DNA from 2 places in the Micromonospora sp. NPDC057141 genome. Region 2 is predicted to be linked to the other one. Evidence: predicted binding sites of a transcription regulator. Region 2 holds the regulator's gene; the other holds the start of a gene.

Evidence for each region. The regulator HrcA, encoded in region 2, represses chaperone genes, less so after heat shock. The targets are predictions, from matches to a motif close to GGTTNGCACNCTCNNNNNGAGNGTGCNAACC.
Region 1: the regulator HrcA is predicted to act here: its motif matches at 820-850, upstream of groES (co-chaperone GroES).

Annotation. Positions count from the first base shown of each region.
Region 1 is NZ_JBHUVA010000010.1:119,735-123,042, reverse strand. It holds gene ACFT41_RS09475 (methyltransferase domain-containing protein) at 1-641, opposite strand, end outside; gene groES (co-chaperone GroES) at 984-1,298, shown strand; gene groL (chaperonin GroEL) at 1,369-3,015, shown strand; gene ACFT41_RS09460 (molybdopterin-dependent oxidoreductase) at 3,141-3,308, shown strand, end outside.
Region 2 is NZ_JBHUVA010000014.1:47,286-50,593, reverse strand. It holds gene ACFT41_RS11320 (DUF4870 domain-containing protein) at 1-488, opposite strand, end outside; gene hrcA (heat-inducible transcriptional repressor HrcA) at 800-1,822, shown strand; gene dnaJ (molecular chaperone DnaJ) at 1,896-3,041, shown strand; gene ACFT41_RS11305 (16S rRNA (uracil(1498)-N(3))-methyltransferase) at 3,043-3,308, shown strand, end outside.

The DNA of each region.
Region 1 (3,308 bases), on a different contig from region 2:
TGGTCCAGCCCGGGGGCCACCTTCACGACGGTGTGCGGCACCCGCTCGGCCAGCGCGGTGACGAAGTCCCACGGCGGCGAGTAGGCGTTCGGGTCGAAGATCCGCCGACCAGTGCCGGCCCTGCGCCGCGCCGGGTCGCAGAACGCCGCGTCGACCCGGGACACGTCGAACGCCGTGGCGTCGCCGCACTCCACCGTGAAGCGGTCGGCCAGCCCGGCGGCCTCGGCGTTCGCGGCGGCCATCGCGGCGGTGACCGGGTCGGCCTCCACCCCGTACACCCGGATGCCGGCGCGGGCGGCGGCGAGCGCGTCGGCCCCGAGGCCGCAGCCCAGGTCGGCGAGGGTGCGCACCCCGGCCGCGCGCAGCCGGTCGGCCCGCCGGGCCGCGACCACGCCCCGGGTGGCCTGCTCCAGGCCGGCGCGGGTGAGGAGCATGCCGGCCGCCGCCGGCCCGAACTTGCCGACGGCCCGGCGGCGCAGCTCGGCCTGGGTCAGCGCGGCGGCGGCCAGCGCGGCGGGCACCCCGGCCGAGCGGAGCGCGGCCGCCGCGGCCAGCGGGTCGCCGCCGGCCACCTCGGCCGCCGCGGCGAGCGCGGCCGACCCCTCGGGGGTACGCAGGGCGGCGAACTGGTCGAGATCCACGTGCCCATTGTCGGGCCCGGGCGGCGGCTGGCCGACGGCGGTGGTGGTGTCGGAGGTTGGTGGGGCCCGGGGTCGGCGCTGGCGGCGTGTCGCGGTAACGAGTGGCGGAACTGTGGCGACACGACGGGCGACGCGTTGGCACTCTCCTTGACGGAGTGCTAGCCACGGCCTAACCTGCGATTAGCACTCTCCCATCGAGGGTGCCAGCTTCCGGGCCCCGTGCCCGGGGGTTTGACGCCAGGCGGACCGGCACCCGCGACGACGGCCCCGCCCGGTGGCATGTGGCAGATTGACGCTGGTCGGCCCCGCCGTCCAGCAACGAAACCAGTACCCCAGGAGGGTATGCCCGTGACTACCGCGACCAAGGTTGCGATCAAGCCGCTCGAGGACCGCATCGTGGTCCAGGCGAACGAGGCTGAGACCACCACGGCGTCGGGCATCGTGATCCCCGACACCGCCAAGGAGAAGCCGCAGGAGGGCACCGTCCTCGCTGTCGGCCCGGGCCGGATCGACGACAAGGGCAACCGTGTGCCGATCGACGTCAAGGTCGGCGACACCGTCCTCTACTCGAAGTACGGCGGCACCGAGGTCAAGTACGCCGGCGAGGAGTACCTGGTGCTCTCCGCCCGCGACGTCCTCGCGGTCATCGAGAAGTAAGCAACCGATCAGTGCCACTGCCCCGGTCCGGCTCGCCGGGCCGGGGCAGTGACGCTTCGAAGGGATACAGATGGCGAAGATCCTGAGCTTCTCGGACGACGCCCGGCACCTGCTGGAGCACGGTGTCAACGCCCTCGCGGACACGGTCAAGGTCACTCTCGGCCCGCGCGGGCGCAACGTCGTCCTGGACAAGAAATTCGGTGCGCCCACGATCACCAACGACGGCGTGACCATCGCCAAGGAGATCGAGCTCACCAACCCGTACGAGAACCTCGGCGCGCAGCTGGTCAAGGAGGTGGCGACCAAGACCAACGACGTCGCCGGCGACGGGACCACCACCGCGACCGTGCTGGCCCAGGCCATGGTCCGCGAGGGCCTGCGCAACGTGACGGCCGGCGCCAACCCGTCCGGCCTCAAGCGCGGCATCGACGCGGCGGCGGCGAAGGTCTCCGAGGCCCTGCTCGACCGGGCCGTCGAGGTCGCCGACAAGAAGTCGATCGCGCACGTCGCGACGATCTCCGCGCAGGACGCCACCATCGGCGAGCTGATCGCCGAGGCGATGGAGCGGGTCGGCCGCGACGGCGTCATCACCGTCGAGGAGGGCTCAGCCCTCACCACCGAGCTGGACGTGACCGAGGGTCTCCAGTTCGACAAGGGCTTCATCTCCCCCAACTTCGTCACCGACGTGGAGGGTCAGGAGTCGGTCCTGGAGGACCCGTACATCCTGATCACCACGCAGAAGATCTCGGCGATCGAGGAGCTGCTGCCGCTGCTGGAGAAGGTCCTCCAGAACAGCAAGCCGCTGCTGATCGTCGCCGAGGACGTCGAGGGCCAGGCCCTGTCCACGCTGGTGGTCAACTCGATCCGCAAGACCCTCAAGGTCTGCGCGGTCAAGGCCCCCGGCTTCGGCGACCGCCGCAAGGCGATGCTCCAGGACATGGCGATCCTCACCGGCGCCGAGCTGGTCGCCCCGGAGCTGGGCTACAAGCTGGACCAGGTCGGCCTGGAGGTGCTCGGCACCGCCCGGCGCGTCGTGGTCGACAAGGAGAACACCACCGTCATCGACGGCGGTGGCCAGGCCAGCGAGGTCGCCGACCGGGTCGCCCAGATCCGCAAGGAGATCGAGGCCTCGGACTCCGACTGGGACCGGGAGAAGCTGGCCGAGCGGCTGGCGAAGCTCTCCGGCGGCATCGCGGTCATCAAGGTGGGCGCGGCGACCGAGGTCGAGATGAAGGAGCGCAAGCACCGCATCGAGGACGCCATCGCCGCGACCAAGGCCGCCGTCGAGGAGGGCACGGTCCCGGGTGGCGGTGCCGCCCTGGCGCAGATCCTGCCGGTGCTCGACGACGACCTCGGCTTCACCGGTGACGAGAAGACCGGCGTCTCGATCGTGCGCAAGTCGCTGGTCGAGCCGCTGCGCTGGATCGCCCAGAACGCCGGCCACGACGGCTACGTGGTGGTGCAGAAGGTCGCCGGCATGGACTGGGGCCACGGCCTAGACGCCGCCATCGGCGACTACGTCGACCTGGCCGCGTCCGGCATCATCGACCCGGTGAAGGTGACCCGCAACGCCGTCACCAACGCCGCTTCGATCGCCGGCCTGCTGCTCACCACCGAGAGCCTGGTGGTGGAGAAGCCGGAGAAGGCCGAGCCGGCCGCCGCCGGTGGCCACGGTCACTCGCACGGCCACGGCCACCAGCACGGCCCGGGTTTCTGACCCAGCCGTACGACACGTTCAGGGCACGCCGGCTCCCCACGGCGTGCCCTGACGCGTATCCGCTGTTGCTTACGGAACGCTGACGTACCTGTCGCTGCCCCGGCCCCGTCGGAAACACTGGGCGGATGGGCACCATCTCGCGCGGGTACGCCGCGCTGGCCGGGATCACCGCCGCCGCCGTGGCGATCGGCACCGCCGAACCGGTGGCGGTGCTGACCGGCCCCCGGTCGGCACCACTGGTCGCGGTCGGAGGGCTGGTCGTGGACACCGTCCCCGAGCCGGTCAAGCAGTTC
Region 2 (3,308 bases):
GTCAGGATCCAGCCGATCAGGGCGATGACGGACCAGAGGAGCTGGAAGTTCAGCGCCGCCACCGCGTGGGCGCGGACCGTCGGCGACTGGCTGCCCCGGGCGACGAGCGCGATCAGCGGCGCGAGCCAGCCGAGCACGCCACCGCCGAGGAACATCCCCGCCGCGCCACCGAAGTGGGCGACCAGGACCCAGGTCTTGTCCTCGTTGTTGGCGTAGCCGCCGGAGGGCGTGCCGTACGCGCCGCCGGCCGGGTAGCCGCCGCCGGGCGGCGGATAGCCACCGGGCGGCGGGTAGCCGGCCGACGGCGGCTGGTCGCCGGTGGGTGGCGGATAGCCACCGGGCGGGGGATAGCCGCCTGCCCCGGGGGCCCCGGACAGTGGTGCGGTGGGGGGCTCGTGCCCCGGCGAGCCGTACGGTGCCGACGGGTTCGGCTCCGGCGGGTAGCCGCCGGGGTCGCCCGATCCGGGAGGGCGAGGTGGTTCAGTCATGCATGTCACGGTAGGGGCTGCGGGCAAGCGGGCACCAGAGCGACACCGGTCGGGCGTGGCGGATGATCGGTCAGCGTGCGCAGGTGGCGGCCCGCTCCGGGCGGCGGTCGACCGGCCGGCGTGCGCCCGACGGGGCTCCCGGCGCGGCGGCTGCCGCGCCCGTGGTCCGTCGTTGATCTTACCGATGACGGGGCAGCCGACGTAGACTGGCACTCGTTACAGTCGAGTGCCAGGCGTCGACGCACCGGCGGAGCGCCGGCCTGCGGTGCCGCCGCGCCGCCAGGGCCGACGTGCGACAGGAGGTGGCAGGGGTGGGTCTGGACGACCGCAAGCTCGCCGTGCTCCGCGCGATCGTCGAGGACTACGTCGCCACCCAGGAGCCGGTCGGCAGCAAGGCGTTGGTCGAGCGGCACCAACTCGGCGTCTCCCCGGCGACGGTCCGCAACGACATGGCGGTGCTGGAGGAGGAGGGCTACATCCGGCAGCCGCACACCAGCGCCGGCCGGGTCCCCACCGACCGGGGCTACCGCCTCTTCGTCGACCGGTTGTCCCGGGTCAAGCCGCTCAGCCCGGCCGAGCGCCGGGCGATCGAACGCTTCCTGGTCGGCGCGGTCGACCTCGACGACGTGGTGCACCGCACGGTGCGGCTGCTGGCCCAGCTCACCCGCCAGGTCGCCGTGGTGCAATATCCCTCGCTGGCCCGCTCCTCGGTGCGGCACCTGGAGCTGGTGCCGATCTCCACCACCCGGCTGATGCTGGTGATGATCGCCGACACCGGCCGGGTCGAGCAGCGGTTGGTCGAGCTGCCCGCGCCCGTCTCCGCCGACGACGTCACCGACCTGCGCCGGCTGGTCAACGAGAAGCTGGTGGGCAGCCGGCTGTCGGAGACCCCGCCGCTGGTGCAGGCGCTGGTGGAGGAGTCGACCCCGCACCTGCGTGGCGCGATGACCACGCTCTCCACCGTGCTGCTGGAGACGCTGGTCGAGCGGCACGAGGAGCGCATCGCACTGGCCGGCACCGCCAACCTGACCCGGGGCGGCCTGCTCGACTTCCAGGGGTCGCTGCGGCCCATCCTGGAGGCGCTGGAGGAGGAGGTGGTGATGCTCAAGCTGATCGGCGAGGCCGAGTCGACCACCACCCGCGTGCTGATCGGCGACGAGAACGAGATCGACAACCTGCGGGCCGCCTCGGTGGTGAGCACCGGGTACGGCCCGGGGGTGACCGCGCTCGGCGGGCTGGGCGTGGTCGGCCCCACCCGGATGGACTACCCCGGCACCATCGCCACCGTGCGGGCCGTGGCACGCTACGTGGGCGAGCTGCTGGCCCAGAACTGACCAGTCAGGGCCGACGGCCGGCTCCGGCCGACGACCGGCGCAACGCGACAAGAACATGAGGACACGGGACGCAGTGGCCAGGGACTACTACGGCATCCTCGGCGTGAGCCGGGAGGCCTCCGACGACGAGATCAAGCGCGCCTACCGCAAGCTGGCGCGGCAGTTCCACCCGGACGTGAATCCGGACCCGGAGGCACAGGAGAAGTTCAAGGACATCAACGCCGCGTACGAGGTCCTCTCGGACGACCGGAAACGGCAGATCGTCGACCTGGGCGGCGACCCGCTCGCCCCCGGCGGCGGGGGCATGGGCGGCCCGGGCGGGCCCGGCGGGGCCGGCCCGTTCGTCGGCTTCCAGGACATCATGGACGCCTTCTTCGGTGGCGCGGCCGGCGGCTCCCGGGGCCCGCGCCCGCGCACCCGGCCGGGCGCGGACGCGATCCTGCGCCTGGAGCTTGACCTGCACGAGACGGCGTTCGGCGTCGAGGCCCCGATCACCGTCGACACGGCCGTGCTCTGCACCACCTGCTCCGGTGCGGGCACGGCGGCCGGCACCCACCTGGCCACCTGCGAGGCGTGCGGCGGGCGGGGCGAGGTGCAGTCGGTGCAGCGGACCTTCCTCGGCCAGGTGGTCTCCGCCCGGCCGTGCACGGTCTGCCAGGGCTACGGCACCACCATCCCGCACCCCTGCCCGACCTGCACTGGCGACGGGCGGGTGCGCACCCGCCGCTCGCTGACCGTCAAGATCCCGGCCGGGGTCGAGGACGGCATGCGCATCCGGCTCGCCCAGCAGGGCGAGGTCGGTCCGGGCGGCGGCACCGCCGGCGACCTCTACGTCGAGATCCACGAGCGCCCGCACGACGTCTACTCCCGCAAGGGCGACGACCTGCACTGCCGGGTCACCGTCCCGATGACCGCCGCCGCGCTCGGCACCCGGCTGACCATCAAGACCCTCGACAGCGAGGAGACGGTCGACGTCAAGGCCGGCACCCAGCCGGGCAGCACCCTGCGGCTGCGCGCCCGGGGCGTGCCGCACCTGCGCGGCACCGGCCGGGGCGACCTCTACGTCCACCTCGACGTGCGGACCCCGACCAAGCTCGACCCCGACCAGGAGAAGATGCTGCGCGACTTCGCCAAGACCCGGGGCGAGGAGGTCGCCGAGCTGAGCAAGCAGGGCGGCTTCTTCTCCCGGATGCGCGACGCCTTCAACGGGCACGCCTGAGGTGTCGGCGCCGCTGTTCCTGGTCGACACGCTGCCCACCGGCGACGGGCTGACCCTCGGCGGCCCGGAGGGGCACCATGCCGCCACCGTGCAGCGGCTACGCGCCGGTGAGGAGCTGCTGCTGGCCGACGGCCGGGGCGGCACCGCCGCCGCCGTGGTCACCGCCGTCGGCCGGGGCACCCTCGACCTGCGGGTCACCTCCCGGGGGTACGTCGACGCGTCCGTCCCCCGGCTCGTCGTGGTGCAGGGCATCGCCAAGGGCGACCG